3 regions of the Leclercia pneumoniae genome follow, and region 2 is predicted to be linked to each of the others. Evidence: predicted binding sites of a transcription regulator. Region 2 holds the regulator's gene; each other region holds the start of a gene.
The links. Region 2 encodes CRP, which controls carbon source genes, mostly activating them, when cyclic AMP is high. Its sites were predicted from a motif close to ATGTGANNNNNNTCACAT; they were not measured.
Positions count from the first base shown of each region.

Region 1 (7,706 bases), 740 kb from region 2:
ATCTGGCTGGGGGAACATCGCATCCACGGCGGCTCGCGCACGATTATCGCCACCATCACGGGGGAATAAAGATGACCATTTCGGAGATATTACAGTACTGCATGAACAAAACCGGCGCGGAGCAGAGCGTGCACAGCGACTGGAAAGCCACCCAGATTAAAGTGGCGGATGTCCTGTTCGCGATGGTGAAAGAGGTCGAAGGGCGACCGGCGGCGTCACTGAAAACCAGCCCGGAACTGGCAGAACTGCTGCGTCAGCAACACAGCGATGTCCGTCCCAGTAAACATCTGAATAAAGCACACTGGAGCACCGTCTATCTCGATGGTTCGCTACCGGATTCGCAAATTTACTATCTGGTGGATGCCTCGTATCAGCAGGCAATTGAGTTGCTGCCGGAAGCGACCCGACAGCAACTTTCAGTGTGATGACTACAGCATCGGCTTAAGGAAACGCGCGGTGTGCGAGGCTTCGCACTCCGCGACGGTCTCTGGGGTACCGGAGACCAGGATCTCACCGCCGCCGCTACCGCCTTCCGGACCGAGGTCTACAATCCAGTCCGCGGTTTTGATCACGTCAAGGTTGTGCTCAATGACCACAATGGTGTTGCCCTGATCCCGGAGCTGATGCAGTACGTCGAGCAACTGCTGGATATCCGCAAAGTGCAGACCGGTGGTCGGCTCATCGAGAATATACAACGTCTGACCGGTACCACGTTTAGAGAGTTCACGCGCCAGCTTCACGCGCTGAGCTTCACCGCCGGAAAGGGTGGTTGCCGACTGCCCCAGGCGAATATAGGTCAGACCCACATCCATCAGCGTTTGTAGTTTACGCGCCAGCGCCGGTACGGCATCGAAGAACTCACGCGCCTCTTCGATGGTCATATCCAGCACTTCGTGGATGGTCTTGCCTTTGTACTTAATCTCCAGCGTTTCGCGGTTATAGCGTTTGCCTTTGCACTGATCGCAGGGGACGTAAATATCCGGCAGGAAGTGCATTTCAACCTTGATCACGCCGTCGCCCTGACAGGCCTCGCAGCGGCCGCCGCGAACGTTAAAGCTGAAACGTCCAGGCGTATACCCACGCGAACGTGATTCCGGCACACCAGCAAAGAGTTCACGCACGGGCGTGAAGACGCCGGTATAGGTCGCCGGGTTGGAACGTGGCGTTCGCCCGATAGGGCTCTGGTCGATATCGATCACCTTATCGAAGTGTTCCAGACCTGAAATTTCGCGATACGGTGCCGGCTCCGCCAGGGTCGCGCCGTTAAGCTGCGTCTGTGCAATAGGGAACAGCGTATCGTTGATCAGCGTCGATTTACCGGAACCGGATACCCCGGTGATGCAGGTAAACAGCCCAACCGGCAGCGTCAGCGTCACATCTTTCAGGTTATTGCCGCGCGCGCCGGTCAACTTAAGCACTTTTTCCGGATCCGCCGGAACGCGCTGTTTTGGCACGTCGATTTTACGCTTACCGCTCATGTACTGGCCGGTCAGCGATTCGGGCACCGCCATGATGTCGTTCAGGGTACCTTCTGCCACGACCTGGCCACCATGTACACCCGCACCGGGGCCAATATCGATCACGTGGTCGGCAGCGCGAATGGCGTCTTCGTCGTGCTCGACCACAATCACCGTGTTGCCGAGGTTACGCAGGTGAATAAGCGTGCCCAGCAGACGTTCGTTATCGCGCTGGTGCAGGCCGATGGAGGGCTCATCCAGTACGTACATCACCCCAACCAGCCCTGCGCCGATCTGGCTGGCCAGACGGATACGCTGGGCTTCACCGCCGGAGAGGGTCTCTGCGGAGCGAGAAAGCGTCAGGTAGTTCAGACCCACGTTCACCAGGAATTTGAGGCGATCGCCAATCTCTTTCAGCACTTTTTCCGCGATTTTTGCTCGCTGACCGGAGAGCTTCAGGTTGTTGAAGAAGTCCATCGCGTGGCCGATGCTCATGTCTGAGATGGTCGGCAGCGGGGTATTTTCAACAAAGACGTGGCGCGCTTCACGACGCAGACGTGTGCCGTCACAGGTGGCGCAGGAGCGGTTGCTGATGAACTTCGCCAGCTCTTCTCGCACCGCGCTGGATTCTGTCTCTTTGTAGCGGCGCTCCATGTTGTGCAGCACCCCTTCAAAAGGATGGCGTCGCACGGAAGTATCACCGCGGTCGTTCATGTACTTGAACTCGATGTTCTCTTTAGCGGAACCGAACAGGATCACTTTGTGCACGTTTGCGCTCAGGCTGGCCCAGGGGGCTTCAACGTCGAACTTATAGTGCTCAGCCAGCGACTTCAGCATCTGGAAGTAATAGAAGTTACGCTTATCCCAGCCGCGTATCGCGCCGCCAGCCAGCGACAGCTCCGGATTCTGGATCACGCGGTCCGGATCGAAGTACTGCTGCACGCCCAGGCCGTCACAGGTTGGGCAGGCGCCAGCCGGGTTGTTAAACGAGAACAGACGCGGCTCAAGCTCGCGCATGCTGTAACCGCAAATCGGGCAGGCGAAGTTGGCGGAGAAGAGCATCTCTTCCGCTTTGGTATCGTCCATATCTGCCACCACCGCCGTACCGCCGGAGAGATCCAGTGCGGTTTCAAACGACTCGGCCAGACGCGTTGCCAGATCTTCACGCACCTTAAAGCGGTCGATAACCACTTCGATGGTGTGTTTCTTTTGCAGCTCTAGCTTTGGCGGATCGGAGAGATCGCACACTTCTCCGTCAATACGGGCGCGGATGTAACCCTGGTTGGCCAGGTTTTCCAGCGTTTTTGTGTGCTCGCCTTTACGCTCTTTGATAATGGGAGCCAGCAGCATCAGGCGTTTGCCCTCTGGCTGCGCCAGTACGTTATCCACCATCTGACTGACGGTTTGCGCGGCCAGCGGCACGTCGTGGTCCGGGCAGCGTGGCTCACCAACGCGGGCATACAGCAGACGCAGGTAATCATGGATTTCCGTGATTGTCCCTACCGTCGAGCGCGGGTTGTGCGAGGTAGATTTCTGCTCGATTGAGATGGCCGGCGATAGCCCTTCAATATGGTCTACATCCGGCTTCTCCATGAGCGACAGGAACTGACGCGCATAGGCTGAGAGTGATTCAACGTAACGACGCTGCCCTTCGGCATATAAGGTGTCGAAAGCCAGAGAAGATTTGCCAGAACCCGACAACCCGGTCACGACGATCAGTTTGTCGCGAGGGATGACGAGGTTGATATTCTTGAGATTGTGGGTGCGGGCGCCCCGAACTTCGATCTTATCCATTCACCTTTCCCGGTTGGAACACGGAATGCCTGGTTTGTTTGAAGGACAACCGGCATAAACGGCTAATTATGACACAAATTAACCTGTTTGAATATACAGTATTGGAATGCAAATTCCGGCGGGTTGTGTAACAATGTCAAGCTCGCGAGAGTTTTCTGGACCCGCCACGCAACTATGCAAATTGACGCGTGGAAATGGTACACTCGCGCGTTTACACTATTAAGAAACGTATTCAGGAGACACGATCATGGCCAGCAGAGGCGTAAACAAGGTGATTCTCGTCGGTAATCTGGGCCAGGACCCGGAAGTACGCTACATGCCGAGTGGTGGTGCAGTTGCCAACATTACGCTGGCTACTTCCGAATCCTGGCGTGATAAAGCGACCGGTGAGATGAAAGAGCAGACCGAATGGCACCGTGTCGTGCTGTTTGGCAAGCTGGCAGAAGTGGCCGGCGAATATCTGCGTAAAGGTTCTCAGGTCTACATCGAAGGCCAGCTGCGTACCCGCAAATGGACCGATCAGTCCGGCGCAGAAAAATACACCACTGAAGTGGTGGTGAACGTGGGCGGCACCATGCAGATGCTGGGTGGCCGTCAGGGCGGCGGCGCACCGGCGGGTGGCGGTCAGAACCAGCAGCAGGGCGGTTGGGGTCAGCCTCAGCAGCCGCAGGGCGGAAACCAGTTCAGCGGCGGCGCACAGTCCCGTCCGCAGCAGCAATCTGCTCCGGCACCGTCCAACGAACCGCCAATGGATTTTGACGACGACATTCCGTTCTGATTATCCGCATTTGCGATGCACATAAAAAAACCCAGACCATGTCTGGGTTTTTTATCGCTTATTTTCAGCATCAGGTGTACATCATCGGCCAGTCTGGCGGGGTATGGCTCATTGCCTCTACCATGATCTCTTTTACGTTATTCCAGATCACTGCCGCATCGATCAGCGTGATACCCAGTAACCCCGTCGCAAACCAGCAGGCAGCAGCGACACCCAGGAAGGTGCTAATCACCGCCAGCCCCGCGTAATCTGCTTTCCGGAACTGGATATTCAGCGTGCTGGCCAGAAACATCAGTACAGCGCTAAACAGCGGCCAGCGCAAAAGCACTACGCCGGTAGTAAGGGTTGCCATAAAACCGATCCTCAAAATGAACGTCGCCGGAAATAGCGATATTGCTCACAGAGGTGGCAAACTGGCTATCGGCAGACTTAGACACACAACAATGAAACAGCGTTTCTCGTTACACAAGATGTGTGAAATATATCACATTTGTTCTTTTATTCGCCAGTAGCGGAGCGCAAAAAAACGGCATCTTTTTAGCCATTTTAATTGCATGGTTATTAGGGCCAAATAAATATATCTTCGCTTGCTAAGCGACCTGTTTCACAGGTGTTTCCAGCGAATTCATCATGATAGATAAACTTGCACAGCAATAAGCAATTTGTGCAATATTTACAGGTATTAAAGTATGGATTATGCTTGAACGGACAAAAAAATTTACTCGTAATAAATAATTCAGGTATTTGAATTTTCTGGCTTTTATTATTTAACTGTTATTTTTTCAATACACACGCGTCCTTAAATGGCATCGAAAAGCAAATAATTAAGGTATTGCTTTTCCAATCCTGACTTATTCGTTGCGGTCATTCTCTCTTATTTAATGAGCGCGAATAAACGATGAATGAATCATATCGCGAGATCGTTAATGACAGTACGGTGGCCCTGCGCACGCTGGCAAAACTTATGCCCCAGTTGTCTTCGCAATCAACGTTGCTGGAGTTGCTTGAGACAATTAACCACGCCTTTGGCGCCCGCCTGAGCTGGATTACCGTCGATGATGAGAACGGCCTACAGCAGATAGTCAGTGCTGGCGAGCACCCTGTTGCAGCGACATCACCGCGCGTGGCGTGTCATTTACTGGAAAGACAACATGGGTAAACACCTCTTTTCTGACCGCCATCCCGGTTATACCCAGCTGCAAAGCGGCGTACTTTGCAAAATCACCCCTCACGGTCACCTCTGTAGCGGCTATTTTTTCCTCGGTTTTTCTGATCCGCAGACGCCACTCTCTGTGCTGAAAGATATCGTGGTGATCCTGGTGGAAAAGCTGAAAGACTATTTTGTCGAAATTATTGCGCGCGAACGTACCGCCATTGAGATGCAGCGGGTCGTCACCCAATACCAAACCCTTTTCGAACGTGCCCCAGTGCTGATGAATTCATTCGATCGCCGTAGCCGCTACGTGCTGTGGAACGCCGAGTGTGAAAAGGTCTTTGGCTGGAAAATGGCCGAGCTCAATGAGCATGCCGATCCGCTGGCGCTCTTCTATCCCGATCCTGAGGTTCGCCGGCGGGTGCGTGAATCCGTCAATACGGTCCCGCTAAATGATATATACGAATGGCACCCGGTACGCCGGGATGGGGCACAGCTGACCATTCTCTGGTCGAATATCTTATTGCCGGACGGTTCAATCCTTAACATTGGGCTGGATATTACTGAGCGTAAGCGCGTCGAGAAACAGCTGGAGAAAAAGGCGACCACCGATGATTTGACCGGCTGCTTTAATCGATCGGCTATTCTTCAGCAGCTCACCACCGCGCTCGAGGTCAGTCATGGTCTCGCAGCCGAAACTCCCTTTTGCGTGGTGATGTTTGATTTGGATTTCTTCAAACAAATCAACGATCAATGGGGCCATCTGGTCGGCGATCGGGCGCTGGTACACTTTTGCGAACGCATCCGCGAGATGACCCCGGCCGACGCCGCACTCGGGCGGGTGGGCGGAGAAGAATTTCTGCTCTTGATGCCAGGCACGCACAGCGACGCGGCGCTGCAGCTCTCACTCATGCTGCATCAGACGCTGTTGACCCGGCCGTTACAGGTGGGCACCAGGGCGCTCACGCTCTCCTTCAGTGCGGGGATAGTAGAGGTGATGGGCGGTGGACATGATACTTCCTCATTACTCATTCGCGCCGATAAAGCACTTTATGATGCCAAGCGGGCAGGAAGAGGAAAAACAATCGTCGCCGTTGATTATTTATAAATCACTCAACTCTGTTGAATGGGTAAATAGCCAGAACTGACATCACCCGATTGTGCTTTTTTCATGCTGTCAGTAGTTTGACTTAATCAGCGATCCGCTGTGGCGTAATCGAAAAAATCTGCCGTCGGTGCTGGAAAATTATTTAACTTAATAAAAACTGAACGCATACTTTTAGTTTGGCTTACGGACAAATATTATCGTCATAACCAAATATTAGGATTTTGATGATAAAAGTCAGTTGCTAACTTCGCATGATTCATGCAACGTAATCACCTGTTTATCAAAGCATCCGGCCTTCAATACTACAGGCACATTAAAAGCATGGATATAGGGCGGAAACGAATCATAGCGCGCGCGGCAAGGTGCTGAGAGGTGTGGGGATCATCATGGTAGTTTTACTACCGGTGATGCTTGCGCTTTGGTTTGCCCAACTGCGTGCTGTTTCAGAAACCCGTAATCAATTGCGCTCTTTCGCACAGCTTGCCTTAGATAAAACTGAACTCGTCATTCATCAAGTGGATTTAGCGCGCAATGCCGCTGAACACTATCAGGGTAATGTTTGCTCGCCTGCTCACCGCCAGTATATTTTGAATATTGTTCGCGGGCGTCTCTATATTGCTGATTTAATCTATGCCGAAGGGCGTGAATTTCGCTGTTCCACCGTATTGACGCCCGCCACAGCATATACCATCCCACACGCCAATTACACGCGTAAGCCTGATGTTGCTATATATTATTTCCGCGATACGCCCTTCTTTGCGGGATATAAAATGACGTATATGCAGCGCGGCAATTATGTGGTGGTGGTGAATCCGCTCTCATACAGTGAAGTAATGTCAACCGATCACTCCCTGGCGTGGGGTATATTTGATACGGTCACCAATGCTTTTTTCTCGGTCAGTGAAAACGCGGATAAAAATTTATTAAAAACGCTGACTGGCGATAAGGAAACCACGTTTCAGGAGGATGGCCGTTTTTACACCATCGTTCATTCAGAAAAGCGCCCCGTTGCGGCAATTGTTTCAACTACCAATCAGCGTTTCTACGATGTGCTTTACCACGAAGCCACATTAACGCTGCCGCTGGGAATGATCTGTAGCGTCATCATATTATTAGTCTGGTCGCGAACTCGCCGTGAATTAAATTCGCCGGGGCGTTTATTGCACCGGGCGTTAAATAATCGCCAGCTTTGCGTGCATTATCAGCCAATTATCGATATCAAAAATAACGAGTGTGTAGGCGCGGAAGCGTTACTGCGTTGGCCCGGTTTTAGCGGCCCGGTGATGAGCCCGGCGGAATTTATTCCTCTGGCAGAAAAAGAGGGGATGATCGAGCGCATCACCGACTACGTGGTCGAAGAGGTCTTTAACGATCTCGGCCATTTTCTGGCGTCCAGACCGCACCTCTACGTCACCA
Region 1 is NZ_CP071383.1:282,323-290,028, forward strand. It holds gene JZ655_RS01305 (secondary thiamine-phosphate synthase enzyme YjbQ) at 1-69, shown strand, start outside; gene JZ655_RS01310 (MmcQ/YjbR family DNA-binding protein) at 72-425, shown strand; gene uvrA (excinuclease ABC subunit UvrA) at 429-3,251, opposite strand; gene ssb1 (single-stranded DNA-binding protein SSB1) at 3,499-4,029, shown strand; gene JZ655_RS01325 (YjcB family protein) at 4,100-4,381, opposite strand; gene JZ655_RS21305 (hypothetical protein) at 4,928-5,188, shown strand; gene JZ655_RS01330 (GGDEF domain-containing protein) at 5,181-6,290, shown strand; gene JZ655_RS01335 (EAL domain-containing protein) at 6,677-7,706, shown strand, end outside.
Region 1: a site for CRP is predicted at 4,502-4,519, ahead of JZ655_RS01325 (YjcB family protein). Genes of this name have one in related genera too.

Region 2 (7,706 bases):
GGTGTGGCGTGGCGACGACCGTGCGGATCGTGGCCCATGTTTGGCGCACCGCCGAAGCCGGAGAGACGCCCGCGGGTCACGGTTGAGGAGTTAGCGTAGCCGTCCACCTGGAGGGTGGAGCCGATAAACATATCTACCGCATACTGGCCTGCCAGCTGGCAGAAGGCGCGGTTGGAACGCATGGAGCCGTCGGCACCGGTAAAGAAGATATCCGGACGGGCGCGGATGTACTCTTCCATCCCCAGCTCGCCGCCGAAGCAGTGCACGCTTTCCACCCAGCCGCTTTCAATCGCCGGGATCAGCGTTGGATGCGGGTTCAGGGTCCATTGCTTACAGATTTTGCCCTTCAGGCCGAGCTGTTCGCCGTAGGTCGGCAGCAGCAGTTCAATCGCTGCGGTGTTAAAGCCGATCCCGTGGTTGAGGGACTGCACCTGATGTTCCGCGTAGATGCCCTTAATCGCCATCATCGCCATCAGGATGTGTTCCTGTTTGATCAGACGCGGGTCACGGGTGAACAGCGGTTCAATAAAGAACGGCTTGTCGGCCACTACCACGTAGTCGATCCAGGAGCCTGGAATATCCACGCGCGGCAGATCGCATTCGTCGTCCACCAGCTCGTTCACCTGTGCGATGACGATCCCGTCGTGGAACGCGGCGGCTTCAACCAGCGCCGGGGTATCTTCGGTGCTCGCCCCGGTATAGAGGTTACCTTTACGGTCCGCTTTAAAACCGGCAATCAGAGCCACGTTGGGCGAGAGGTCGACGTAGAGGCGGGAATAGAGTTCGATATAGGTGTGGATCGCGCCAATTTCGAGCTGGCCATCTTCCAGCAACTGCGAAATACGCAGGCTCTGGGTACCCGAGAAAGAGAAGTCCAGCTTACGGGCGATCCCTTTCTCGAAGATATCCAGATGCTCGCTGCGCCCGACGCTTGGCATGATCATATGCAGGTCATGCACTATTTGCGGATTCACTTCAGCGAGTGAGCGGGAAAGAAAATCTGCCTGCTTCTGGTTGTTGCCTTCCAGAACGACTTTGTCGCCTGGTGCGATCAGTTTTTCCAGCATGGCGACAAAATCGCCAGTCGGCAGTACCTTGCCCTGAACCGGTACGGATGCCAGACGACGCGCTTTTTCCGTGCGTCTGGTGTTCCATTGCCGGGTAGGTGTTTGCCCAGATAACATTATTAACCTCCTGATTCAGCACATCATTCTGATTTGCTTAACGTTGAGTAAAGTGTGCGCGCTGGTGAGAAAGGCATCAATTAAGCGTAGAGCGCAATCATTAGCCTGAGAGTAATAATCAACGTTAGGAAATGTGATCGGGATCAGTTCATGTTTCGGAAATACGGGCTCAACGGGGTACAATTCGGAAGGTATAGTAAATTTCTGACAAGAATCATCATCATCCTTATGACTCAAATTATTCCATCAGACTTCGACATTGCGACCGAAGAGAGCGCAGAATTTGTGCCCATGCGCGGCGTGGCGAATCGCCATCTGCAAACCATGCTGCCGCGCCTTATTCGCCGCAAAGTGCGCTTTACGCCGCATTGGCAGCGTCTCGACCTGCCCGATGATGATTTTGTCGATTTAGCCTGGAGTGAAGAGCCGCTCAGTGCGCGACATAAACCCCGGCTGGTGGTGTTCCACGGCCTGGAGGGGAGCCTGCACAGCCCTTATGCTCACGGTCTGATTGAGGCGGCGAAAGCGCGCGGCTGGCTTGGCGTGGTGATGCACTTTCGCGGATGCAGCGGCGAGCCAAATCGGCAAAAGCGCATCTATCACTCCGGGGAAACGGAAGACGGTACCTGGTTCCTGCGCTGGCTGGCCGAAACGCTCGGCCCGGCCCCTACCGCTGCGGTGGGGTATTCGCTCGGGGGAAACATGCTCGCCTGTCTGCTGGCGAAAGAGGGTGAAAGCGTTCCGCTGGATGCCGCCGCTATCGTCTCGGCGCCGTTTATGCTGGAACAGTGCAGTTACCATATGGAAAAAGGCTTTTCGCGCGTCTATCAGCGCTATCTACTGAACCTGCTGAAAGCCAATGCAGCGCGAAAGCTGAAGGCTTATCCCGACACGCTGCCGGTGAGCCTGCGCCAGCTGAAGAAAGTGCGCCGTATTCGCGAGTTCGACGATCTGATCACCGCGAAAATCCACGGATTTGCCGATGCGATCGACTATTACCGCCAGTGCAGCGCCATGCCCGTACTGAGTAAGATCACCAAGCCAACGCTGATTATTCATGCTAAAGACGATCCCTTTATGGATCATCACTCCATCCCGGCGCAGGAATTTTTGCCCGCTAACGTCCATTATCAACTGACCGAGCACGGCGGCCACGTCGGCTTTGTTGGCGGCACGTTGCGTCGTCCACAGATGTGGCTGGAAACCCGTATTCCTGACTGGCTGACAACATACCTGGAACCGAAACTATGATCATTCCCTGGCAAGATCTGGCTCCCGAAACGCTGGATAATCTGATTGAAAGCTTTGTGTTACGTGAAGGCACAGATTATGGTGAACAAGAACGCACGCTCGAACAGAAAGTGGCCGATGTTAAGCGTCAGCTGCAAAACGGCGAGGTACTGATCGTGTGGTCCGAGCTACATGAAACCGTCAACGTCATGCCCCGCAATCAATTTCGCGGTTAATCGCTTCATCTTTCTACTCAGGGAGTTGCTATGTCCGCCAGACATCCGGTTATTGCCGTCACAGGATCGAGTGGTGCAGGCACCACCACTACCAGCCTCGCCTTTCGTAAAATCTTCTCTCAGCTTCATTTAAGCGCCGCAGAGGTCGAGGGTGACAGCTTTCACCGCTACACCCGTCCTGAGATGGACATGGCCATTCGTAAAGCGCGCGATCTGGGTAAGCACATCAGCTATTTCGGCCCGGAAGCGAACGATTTCGGCCTGCTGGAGCAAACCTTTCTCGAGTATGGCCTGAGCGGTAAAGGACAGTCACGCAAATACCTGCACACCTATGACGAAGCGGTGCCCTGGAATCAGGTGCCGGGCACCTTCACCCCCTGGCAGCCGCTGCCGGAGCCGACGGATGTGCTGTTTTACGAAGGGCTGCACGGCGGCGTGGTCACGCCACAGCACGACGTGGCGCGCCATGTTGACCTGCTGGTGGGCGTGGTGCCTATCGTTAACCTCGAGTGGATTCAGAAACTGACCCGCGATACCAGCGAGCGTGGACATTCGCGTGAGGCGGTGATGGACTCCGTGGTGCGCTCGATGGAAGACTATATCAATTTCCTGACGCCGCAGTTCTCGCGCACCCACATCAACTTCCAGCGCGTCCCTACAGTGGACACCTCTAACCCCTTTGCGGCTAAAGCCATCCCCTCTCTGGATGAGAGCTTTGTGGTGATCCATTTCCGCAACCTGGAGGATATCGACTATCCCTGGCTGCTGGCGATGCTGCAGGGCTCATTTATTTCGCACATGAATACGCTGGTCGTGCCGGGCGGGAAGATGGGGCTGGCGATGGAGCTGATTATGACGCCGCTGGTGCAAAGATTGATGGAAGGGAAGAAGATCGCATAAGCCTGGTCCCTCTCCCTGTGGGAGAGGGTTAGGGTGAGGGCATCAACACGCACGATGCCCGATAAATTACGCTTCGATCACCTCATACGAATGCGTAATATTCACCGCTTTCTCCAGCATCAACGCCACGGAGCAATACTTCTCTGCTGACAGATCCACGGCGCGGGAGACCGCCGCGTCTTTCAGTTCTTTACCCGTGACAATGAAGTGCAGGTTGATATGCGTGAACAGGCGCGGCGCCTCTTCACGGCGTTCCGAGGTCAGTTTCACTTCGCAGTTTGTCACCTCATGGCGACCTTTTTGCAGGATAGAAACCACATCAATTGCGCTGCAACCGCCAGCGGCCATCAGCACCATCTCCATCGGGCTTGGCGCCTTATCTCCGGAGTTGCCGTCCATCAAAATCTGGTGCCCTGAAGCCGACTCGCCCAGGAACGTTAAGCCCTCAACCCATTTCACACGCGCTTGCATTGTAGTTAACTCCGAAGTTGCAATTTTCCTGACAGATTACGCGCCAGTAACAATTCTGGCAACGGAAGGCGACCTGTATCAAGCTGAAGCGAGACACCAGGAGACAGGCGGCTAAAGCTATGCTAAAACAGTCTGGATGCTACAGTAATACATTGACATTACGCATGTATGCAGAGGACATCACACATTACAGGCTGCTGAATATTGTGACAGCCCGATTCCCAGGAATGGGGAAGAATTCGATTGCAACCCCAGAGTGAAGGCGTCCATCCCGGCTCTGGAGACAGCTTATAACAGAGGATAACAGCGCATGGTGCTTGGCAAACCGCAAACAGACCCGACTCTCGAATGGTTCTTGTCTCATTGCCACATTCATAAGTACCCATCGAAGAGCACGCTGATTCACCAGGGTGAAAAAGCGGAAACGTTGTATTACATCGTTAAAGGCTCCGTGGCCGTGTTGATCAAAGATGAAGAAGGGAAAGAGATGATCCTTTCTTATCTGAACCAGGGCGACTTTATTGGCGAACTGGGCCTGTTTGAAGAAGGTCAGGAACGTAGCGCCTGGGTACGGGCAAAAACCGCGTGTGAAGTGGCTGAGATCTCCTACAAGAAGTTCCGCCAGTTGATCCAGGTGAACCCGGACATTCTGATGCGCCTCTCCTCGCAGATGGCACGCCGCCTGCAGGTGACTTCTGAGAAAGTGGGTAACCTCGCCTTCCTGGACGTGACCGGCCGTATCGCTCAGACGCTGCTGAATCTGGCAAAACAACCTGACGCGATGACCCATCCGGATGGTATGCAGATCAAAATCACCCGTCAGGAGATTGGTCAGATTGTGGGTTGTTCCCGCGAAACCGTTGGCCGTATTCTGAAAATGCTGGAAGATCAGAACCTGATCTCCGCCCACGGTAAAACGATCGTGGTTTACGGGACGCGTTAATTCCGAAAGAACGGCGTGCCATCGCAAGATGTCACGCCGTTTTTGTCTCTGGCATCTATGTGGCGCAGGCTGATTTATCACCCGGAAGTTAACTACGCACTTCGACAAACGCTGGTGCTGTGTCTTCCTGTGGCCGTCGGTCTGATTCTCGGCCACCTGCAACAGGGTCTGCTCTTCTCTCTCGTGCCTGCCTGCTGCAACATCGCAGGGCTGGATACCCCCCATAAACGCTTTTTCAAACGTCTGATCGTTGGCGGCTCGCTCTTTGCCGGCTGTAGTCTCGCCGTCCAGTTACTTCTGGCCCGCGACATCCCCCTGCCCCTGATTCTCACCCTGCTGGCGATGACGCTAGGGGTGACGGCAGAGATCAGCTCTTTGCATGCCAGGCTGCTACCCGCCTCGCTGATTGCCGCCATCTTTACCCTGAGCCTGGCGGGCAATATGCCGGTGTGGGAGCCGTTGCTGATCTATACGCTGGGCACGCTCTGGTATGGGCTATTTAACTGGTTCTGGTTCTGGATGTGGCGCGAACAGCCGCTGCGGGAATCGCTGAGCTTGCTGTACCGCCAGCTCGCTGACTACTGCGAAGCGAAATATACCCTGCTCACCCAGCATACCGACCCGGAAAAATCCCTGCCGCCGCTGCTGGCCCGCCAGCAGAAGGTGGTGGATCTTATCAGCCAGTGTTATCAGCAGCTACACATGCTGGCAGCTAACAGAAATCACGAATACAAACGTCTGTTGCGAACCTTCCAGGTCGGGCTCGACTTGCAGGAGCATATCTCCGTCAGCCTGCATCACCCGGAAGAGGTGCAAAAGCTGGTGGAACGCAGCCACGCCGAAGCCGTGATCAGATGGAATGCCCAGACCGTCGCCGCACGCCTGCGTGTACTCTCGGATAATATTCTCTATCACCGCTACCCCACCCGCTTCAGCATGGACAAGCAGCTGGGCGCGCTGGAGAAAATCGCCCGGCAGCACCCGGAAAACCCGGTTGGGCAGTTCTGTGCCTGGCACTTTAGCCGCATCGCCCGCGTACTACGTACCCAGCGTCCGCTCTACTCGCGCGACCTGATGGCCGATAAGCAAAAACGTCTGCCGCTCTTCCCGGCGCTGAAAAGTTATCTGTCGCTCAAGTCTTCCGCGCTGCGCAATGCCGCACGCATCAGCGTCATGCTCAGCATCGCCAGCCTGATGGGGATGGCCCTCCATTTACCGAAGCCCTACTGGATCCTTATGACCGTTCTGCTGGTCACGCAAAACGGCTACGGGGCGACGCGGGTACGCATATTCCACCGGGCAGGCGGTACCCTGGCAGGGCTGATTATCGCGGGTGCCACGCTGCACTTCCACGTGCCGGAGGGCTTTACGTTACTGAGCATGCTGCTGATTACGCTGGTGAGCTACCTGATCATTCGTAAAAACTACGGCTGGGCGACGGTCGGCTTTACGGTGACCGCGGTATACACGCTGCAGCTCCTCACGCTGAACGGCGATCAATTTATCATCGCCCGTCTCGCAGACACGCTGATAGGCTGTTTAATCGCTTTTGGCGGCATGGTGTGGTTGTGGCCGCAGTGGCAAAGCGGGTTGCTACGACAGAACGCCCACGATGCGCTGGAAGCCGACCAGGAGGCTATTCGCCTGATCCTGAGCAGTGACCCTCAGCCAACACCGCTTGCCTGGCAGCGCATGAAGGTGAACCAGGCGCACAACGCCCTGTTCAACTCGCTGAATCAGGCGATGCAGGAACCGGGGTTCAATTCACACTACCTGGCCGACATGAAGCTGTGGGTCACGCACAGCCAGTTCATCGTAGAACATATCAATGCCATGACGACGCTGGCACGGGAACACACCATGCTGACGCCGGATCTGGCCGAGCGCTATCTGCAGTCTTGTGAAATTGCGCTGCAGCGTTGTCAGCAGCGGCTGGATTATGACGCGCCGGGAGAGAGTGGCGACGCCAATATTCTGGAAGCGCCGGAGACGCTGACCCACGGGCCGATGAGCACCCTGGAGCAGCATCTACAACGCATACTGGGGCATCTGAGCACCATGCACACCATTTCGTCGGTGGCATGGCGTCAACGTCCGCATCACGGTGTCTGGTTAACCCGTATTTTAAAGCGGACGCCGTACTGATCAGGCCTGGACCACGCTCTTCACCGCGGCGGCAAAACGGCTCAACCCCTCGTCAATATCGTTATCTTCCACCACCAGCGAAGGGGCAAAGCGCATCACGTCCGGGCCCGCATTGAGGACCATCACCCCTTCCTGCGCCGCAGCGTGCAGGAAATCACGCGTCCGCCCTTTAAACTGCGGCTTAAGCTCAGCACCGACCAGCAGCCCCATCCCACGGATTTCGCTGAAAACATCATACTGCTCGTCGATCTGCTGCAGCTGTTTTACAAAGCGTTCACGCTTCGCGTGCACACCCCTAAGCACCTCGGGCGTATTAATAATATCAAAGGCCGCGCCCGCAATAGCGCAGGCAAGCGGATTACCGCCGTAAGTAGAGCCGTGAGACCCCACGTGGAATGCGGAGGCGATATCCTGCGTGGTGAGCACCGCGCTGATCGGGAAGCCGCCGCCCAGCGCTTTAGCGCTGGTGAGAATATCTGGCGTCACGCCGTAATGTTGATAGGCGAAAAGTTCGCCGGTTCGGCCCATGCCGCTCTGTACTTCGTCAAAGACCAGCAGCGCCTGATGCTGGTCGCACAGATCGCGCAGCCCCTGCAG
Region 2 is NZ_CP071383.1:3,931,073-3,938,778, forward strand. It holds gene mdcA (malonate decarboxylase subunit alpha) at 1-1,184, opposite strand, end outside; gene JZ655_RS19170 (hydrolase) at 1,413-2,435, shown strand; gene JZ655_RS19175 (YheU family protein) at 2,432-2,650, shown strand; gene JZ655_RS19180 (phosphoribulokinase) at 2,681-3,550, shown strand; gene JZ655_RS19185 (OsmC family protein) at 3,617-4,021, opposite strand; gene crp (cAMP-activated global transcriptional regulator CRP) at 4,332-4,964, shown strand; gene JZ655_RS19195 (YccS/YhfK family putative transporter) at 5,022-7,109, shown strand; gene argD (bifunctional acetylornithine/succinyldiaminopimelate transaminase) at 7,110-7,706, opposite strand, start outside.

Region 3 (7,706 bases), 190 kb from region 2:
AACGGGTCTGCCAGTCGGTAATACCCGCTTTCAACATCGTGGGATCATTGCGGTTATCAAACCAGACGCGCTGGAGATCCAGCCAGCCCTGCAGAATGTTTTCATCGGCGTTGATCACCAGCTTACTGGCTTGATCCTGCGTCATGGACGACAGCGCCTGCCAGGTGGCATCAATATTCTTTTGCTTCAGATCTCCTGCCAGCAAAGGCTCTTGCGCAATCAGAGCACGGAGAAGCGTCAGGGAAGGGCGGCCTTGCTCGGTGGTAATGACGGCCTGCCAGTAACGTGCCTGCTGGTTGTTTTCCAGTGCATTGACGTCAATATCGGCAAGGATCTTTTTCGCGCCAGCAGCGTCGTTCTGTGCCACTTTCAGCTCAGCGGCAAGAAGCTGCTGCTCGCGACGCTGGCTGTCGGTGAGATCCTGCGGCAACTGGTTAAACAGTTCGCTTGCCCGCTGGGTTTGGCCTTCTTTCAGCAGTGCACGAATGGCAAGTAATTGCCAGTTGATCCTGGTATCATTCGAGCTCTGCTCCATCTGGTGCAGATAATAGCCGGAATCAGCCTGAGCAGTGCCCTCCATGTGAGGAGTCGTCTGATCGGGCGCCTGGGTGCCACAGCCTGCAAAAATCAGCGCGGCAACTACAAGGGGAAGGCTGCGCGTGACTTTGTTACGAAGAAACGTTAAGGGTACCATACTGTATCCAGTGATATTTTTTTACGCATGCTCAATATTAAATCGGCAATACGGATGAAACAATGAAACAACACGAAACGGCAGATAATTCTCAGGGTCAACTGTATATTATACCTACTCCCATCGGGAATTTGTCTGATATTACCCAACGTGCACTCACCGTATTGCAAAGCGTTGATTTAATTGCCGCTGAAGACACTCGCCATACGGGATTACTGCTACAGCATTTCGCTATCAGTGCGCGGTTGTTCGCGCTGCACGACCATAATGAGCAGCAAAAGGCAGAGACGCTGGTCGCGAAGCTGAAAGAGGGGCAGAACATTGCCCTGGTATCAGATGCCGGCACGCCGCTCATCAACGATCCTGGATATCACCTGGTGCGTACCTGCCGGGAAGCGGGCATCCGCGTAGTGCCACTGCCTGGTCCCTGTGCCGCCATCGCGGCCTTAAGCGCTGCGGGTCTGCCTTCCGATCGTTTCTGCTATGAAGGTTTCTTACCGGCAAAATCCAAAGGCCGCCGCGACGTACTTAAAGCGCTGGAAGCCGAGCCGCGCACGCTTATTTTCTATGAATCCACCCACCGCCTGCTGGAGAGCTTAGAAGATATGGTCGCCGTCTGGGGAACGTCGCGCTACGTGGTGCTGGCACGCGAGCTCACCAAAACCTGGGAGACGATCCATGGCTTGCCCGTCGGCGAACTGCTGGCGTGGGTTAAAGCCGACGAGAACCGTCGTAAGGGCGAGATGGTACTGATTGTGGAAGGCCACAAAGCCGAAGAGGACGCGCTGCCTGCCGATGCGCTGCGCACCCTGGCGCTGTTGCAGGCCGAGCTTCCCCTGAAGAAAGCCGCCGCGCTGGCTGCCGAAATCCACGGTGTGAAAAAGAATGCGCTGTATAAATACGCCCTGGAGCAGCAAGGGGAGTAAGCGGTGAGCCGGTATCACACCGGCCAGCCTCAATCTGGCCGTTGAGATCGCTTAACGGCTGGACACACTCGGCCGGCATCTTGCGCTGAATGCAGAATAAAAAAAGCATGGCCGAAGCCATGCTAAGCAAGGTTTACTGCCAACTCAGGTAACCGGCGCCGGGTTAAACACCGCCAGTTGATTGTGCAAGCCCCACTGGTCAGAGAAGGTTTTCTTACGGCCGCTCGCCACATCAAGAATAAAGTGGAACAGCTTCCAGCCCACATCCTCAATGCTCTCTTCACCGGTAGCGATGGTGCCAGCGTTGATATCCATTAAGTCAAACCAGCGGTTTGCTAACTCGGTGCGGGTGGCCATCTTGATCACCGGAACCGCCATCAGGCCGTACGGGGTGCCGCGTCCGGTGGTGAACACCTGTACGGTGATACCGGAGGCCACCTGCTGCGTGCCGCAGACGAAGTCGCTCGCCGGGGTCGCTGCGTAGATCAGACCACGTTTGGTTGGGCGCTGACCCGGGGACAACACTTCCACAATGGCGCTCTGGCCAGATTTGGCAATCGAGCCGAGGGCTTTCTCCACCACGTTTGCCAGGCCGCCTTTTTTGTTGCCCGGAGAGGGGTTAGCGCTGCGGTCGGTTTTACCCATATCAAGATAGTTGTCGTACCAGGCCATCTCTTCCAGCAGACGTTTACCCACCTCTTCATTGACGGCGCGTGGGGTCAGCAGATGGATTGCGTCACGCACTTCCGTGACCTCAGAGAACATTACCGTGGCGCCGCAGCGTACAAACAGGTCCGAGGCGTAGCCGACCGCCGGGTTCGCGGTCACGCCTGAAAACGCATCGCTGCCGCCGCACTGGGTACCCACAACCAGCTCGGAAGCCGGACATGTTTCACGCTGGCGTTGATTAAGTTTCGCCAGATGGCGTTCGGCCACCTGTAAAATGTCGTCGACCATCGAACGGAAGCCTACGTGCTGCTCGTCCTGCAGACGCACGATACTGGCGTCATCCACCGGAATAGCCTGCACATCTTCGGTGCCCATCAGCAGTTTTTCTGGCTGCAGTTTTTCACAGCCGAGCCCGATGACCATCACCTCGCCGCCGAAGTTGGGGTTCAGGGCGATGTTATGAATCGTCCGGATGGGGACGATGGCCGCCGGGGCGTTGATCGCCACGCCGCAGCCGTACAGGTGGTTAAGTCCTACCACGCCATCGACGTTCGGGTATTTGGGCAGGAGATCACGCTCAATGATTTTCACTACATAATCCACCACGCCTGCTACGCAGTGTACGCTGGTGCTAATGCCGAGCAGATTTTTTGTACCTACGCTGCCGTCTGCGTTGCGGTAGCCTTCAAAGGTGTAACCCTCGAGCGGCGGCAGCGGCTCCGGCACGCGGGTCGCCAGCGGCAGGGTATTCAGCGGTGGGGCTTTTGGCAGTTCGACCAGTGATTCATCGATCCAGCTGCCCTGTGGAATAGCACGCACCGCGTAGCCAATAACTTCACCGTAACGAACAATTTCGCCTTTCGCCGGAATATCCACCAGCGCCACCTTATGTCCCTGCGGGATATGCTCAATCAGCTCTAGTCCGTCCGGGAAGCGGGTTCCTGCTTTTAACCCATAATCGTTAACAATAATCGCCACGTTATCGGTGTCATGCACCTTTATATAAAACGCCGTCGGCGACTCTTGACGAATTTCGATGTCGGCCATTGTTCAGTATTCTCCAGCGAAGTTTTAGATATTAAAAGTCGATAAGAGGATGCTTATTTTCTTATTGTCAGAAATAAAGTCTCGGTCTTGTTGAATAAAGAATGTCAGGACTCCGGGAATAAAAATGTGATCATGATCACTCATCGGGGAGAGAGAGCGCCGCGACTGGCGGGTTATGCGTAAATCTGTGCATCAGCGCCCAGGATGTTGTGCATATGCTCAATATATTATTCGTTATTGGCGTGATAATTGAGCTTTAACACAATGTGCAGGTTGCGTCTGATGTTTATACTTATTCTCGATTTCATTGTATCTGGTTAATTAATTGATATTACCTGCTGTCTAAAATAACCAGGGAAACTTCTTCTTAAAATAATAAAAAGTATAGCGATGTGCCCGAGGAATTATATATGAGCCTGGATACTGCTGTAGAAACGAAAAAGGGTATTCATACCCGTCATTTAATATTGCTGATTATTTTTATTGTGACTGCGGTTAACTACGCTGACCGCGCGACCTTATCGATTGCCGGGACGGAAGTGGCAAAGGAGCTGCAGTTAAGTGCCGTGTCGATGGGATACATCTTCTCCGCATTCGGCTGGGCTTATCTGCTGATGCAGATCCCGGGCGGCTGGCTGCTGGATAAGTTTGGCTCCAAAAAAGTCTATACCTACAGTCTGTTCTTCTGGTCCCTGTTTACCTTCCTACAGGGCTTTGTCGATATGTTCCCGCTGGCCTGGGCCGGTGTGTCGATGTTCTTCATGCGCTTTATGCTCGGCTTCTCGGAAGCGCCCTCCTTCCCGGCAAACGCCCGTATCGTGGCTGCCTGGTTCCCGACCAAAGAGCGTGGCACCGCATCGGCGATCTTTAACTCTGCGCAGTACTTCTCGCTGGCGCTGTTCTCCCCGCTGCTGGGCTGGTTGACCTTTGCCTGGGGCTGGGAACATGTCTTTACCGTTATGGGTGTCATTGGCTTTGTGCTGACCGGCATGTGGGTGAAGTTCATTCACAACCCGACCGACCATCCGCGCATGTCTGCTGAAGAGCTGAAATTCATCTCTGAGAATGGCGCCGTGGTCGATATGGATCACAAAAAGCCCGGCGACAAAGCAGCGAATGGTCCAAAGCTGCATTATATCAAGCAGTTATTGACTAACCGCATGATGCTGGGCGTCTTTTTTGGTCAATACTTTATCAACACCATTACCTGGTTTTTCCTCACCTGGTTCCCTATCTACCTGGTGCAGGAGAAGGGGATGTCGATTCTGAAGGTGGGCCTGGTCGCCTCCATCCCTGCGCTGTGTGGTTTTGCCGGTGGTGTTCTGGGCGGTGTGTTCTCGGATCACCTGATTAAACGCGGTATGTCACTGACGCTGGCACGTAAATTACCTATCGTGCTCGGGATGCTGCTGGCCTCGACCATCATTCTGTGTAACTACACCAATAACACCACTCTGGTGGTGATGCTGATGGCGCTGGCATTCTTTGGAAAAGGCTTTGGCGCGCTGGGCTGGCCCGTTATCTCCGATACCGCGCCGAAAGAGATTGTCGGCCTGTGCGGTGGGGTATTCAACGTATTCGGTAACGTAGCGTCAATCGTCACTCCGCTGGTGATTGGCTATCTGGTAAGTGAGCTGCATTCGTTTAACGCGGCGCTGGTCTTCGTAGGCTGTTCGGCGCTGATGGCGATGGTCTGCTACCTGTTCGTGGTAGGCGACATCAAACGTATGGAATTGCAGAAATAAGCAAAGGTATAAGCGATGAGTAACGATATCTTCCCGAACAAATTCAAAGCTGCGCTGGCGGCAAAAGAGATTCAAATCGGCTGCTGGTCTGCCCTGGCGAGCCCCATCAGCACCGAAGTGCTGGGCCTGGCAGGTTTCGACTGGCTGGTACTGGACGGCGAACATGCCCCGAACGATATCACCACCTTTATTCCTCAGCTGATGGCGCTGAAGGGAAGCCACAGTGCACCGGTCGTGCGCGTGCCGACCAACGAGCCTGTGATCATCAAGCGCCTGCTGGATATCGGGTTTTACAACTTCCTGATTCCGTTTGTGGAGAGCGAAGAAGAGGCGGTGCAGGCGGTGGCCTCTACCCGTTACCCGCCGGAGGGGATCCGTGGCGTATCGGTTTCTCATCGCGCCAACATGTTTGGCACCGTGCCGGACTACTTAGCGCAGTCCAACAAAAACATCACCATCCTGGTACAGATTGAAAGCCAGCAGGGGGTGGATAACCTGGACGCTATCGCCGCCACCGACGGTGTAGACGGTATCTTTGTCGGGCCAAGCGATCTGGCCGCCGCTTTTGGTCACCTGGGTAATGCCAACCACCCGGACGTACAGCGTGCTATTCAGCATATTTTTGCCCGCGCCAAGGCACACGGTAAGCCGTGCGGCATTTTGGCGCCGGTTGAGGCTGATGCCCGTCGCTATCTGGAGTGGGGCGCAACCTTTGTCGCCGTAGGCAGTGACCTGGGCGTATTCCGTTCCGCCACGCAGAAATTAGCGGATTCCTTTAAAAAATAATCACCACTGAGAGAAAGAGAGAGACGCAATTATGACGATGAAAGTTGGTTTTATTGGCCTGGGTATCATGGGTAAACCAATGAGTAAAAACCTCATCAAAGCAGGTTACTCACTGGTGGTTGCTGACCGTAATCCCGACGCTATTGCGGATGTGATTGCCGCCGGGGCAGAAACAGCCGCCTCTGCGAAAGCCATTGCAGAGCAGTGCGATGTGATTATCACGATGCTGCCAAACTCCCCGCACGTAAAAGAGGTGGCGCTGGGTGAAGGCGGCATTATTGAAGGGGCGAAGCCGGGCCTGGTGGTCATTGATATGAGTTCTATCGCCCCGCTGGCGAGCCGCGAAATCAGCGAAGCGCTGAAGGCGAAAGGCGTAGATATGCTGGATGCGCCGGTCAGCGGCGGTGAACCGAAAGCGATCGACGGCACCCTGTCCGTGATGGTGGGCGGCGATAAAGCGATCTTCGACAAATATTATGACCTGATGAAAGCGATGGCGGGCTCCGTGGTTCATACCGGCGAAATCGGTGCCGGTAACGTGACCAAGCTGGCGAACCAGGTGATCGTCGCGCTGAACATCGCCGCGATGTCCGAAGCGCTGAGCCTGGCAACCAAAGCAGGAGTTAACCCGGACCTGGTCTATCAGGCAATTCGTGGCGGCCTGGCGGGCAGTACCGTGCTGGATGCGAAGGCACCTATGGTGATGGATCGTAACTTCAAGCCTGGCTTCCGTATCGATCTGCATATCAAAGATCTGGCGAACGCGCTGGATACCTCTCATGGCGTAGGGGCGCAGCTGCCGCTCACCGCAGCGGTTATGGAGATGATGCAGGCGCTGCGTGCAGATGGACTGGGCACGGCGGATCACAGCGCAATTGCATGCTATTACGAAAAACTGGCGAAAGTGGAAATCACGCGCTAACGAAGAAGGGCGCGGGGACGCGCCCGGTATTTCTGCCTCGAGCGGTAACAGGCTATAACTATGAAAATCGTAATTGCCCCTGACTCTTACAAAGAAAGTCTCTCCGCTACCGAGGTAGCGCAGGCAATAGAAAAAGGATTTCGGGAAATTTTCCCCGACGCAGAATATGTCACTGTTCCGGTCGCCGACGGCGGCGAAGGCACGGTTGAAGCGATGATCGCCGCCACTAACGGCGCGCTACAGCACGCTGCCGTCACCGGGCCACTGGGTGAAACGGTGAATGCCTGCTGGGGTATCTCTGGCGATGGCACCACGGCTTTTATCGAGATGGCGGCGGCCAGCGGCCTGGCGCTGGTGCCTCCGGCACAACGTAACCCCTTAACAACCACCTCTCGCGGTACCGGGGAGCTGATCCTCGCTGCGCTGGATAAAGGGGCGCGTAATATCATTATTGGCATCGGTGGCAGTGCCACTAACGACGGCGGCGCGGGCATGGTCCAGGCACTGGGGGCCCGGCTGGTGGATGCTAATGGCACCGACATTGGTTATGGCGGCGGAAGCCTGGTGGCGCTGAATCATATTGATACCAGCGGCCTCGACCCGCGCCTGAAGCATTGCGCTATCCGCGTGGCCTGTGACGTGACCAACCCGCTGGTGGGGGAGACGGGCGCCTCGAGGATTTTCGGCCCACAGAAAGGGGCGACGGAGGCGATGATTGTCGAGCTGGATACCAATCTTGAGCACTTCGCCGACGTGATTAAAGCATCGCTGCGTATCGACGTGAAAAATATGCCGGGTGCCGGCGCGGCAGGCGGTATGGGCGCGGCGCTGACCGCCTTCCTTGGTGCGGAACTGCGTAGCGGCATCGAAATTGTCACCCAGGCTCTGCATCTGGAAGAACATATCCACGATTGTAC
Region 3 is NZ_CP071383.1:3,739,940-3,747,645, reverse strand. It holds gene JZ655_RS18155 (penicillin-binding protein activator) at 1-694, opposite strand, end outside; gene rsmI (16S rRNA (cytidine(1402)-2'-O)-methyltransferase) at 757-1,620, shown strand; gene garD (galactarate dehydratase) at 1,765-3,336, opposite strand; gene garP (galactarate/glucarate/glycerate transporter GarP) at 3,747-5,081, shown strand; gene garL (2-dehydro-3-deoxyglucarate aldolase) at 5,097-5,867, shown strand; gene garR (2-hydroxy-3-oxopropionate reductase) at 5,899-6,789, shown strand; gene garK (glycerate 2-kinase) at 6,850-7,706, shown strand, end outside.
Region 3: a site for CRP is predicted at 3,461-3,478, ahead of garD (galactarate dehydratase). Genes of this name have one in related genera too.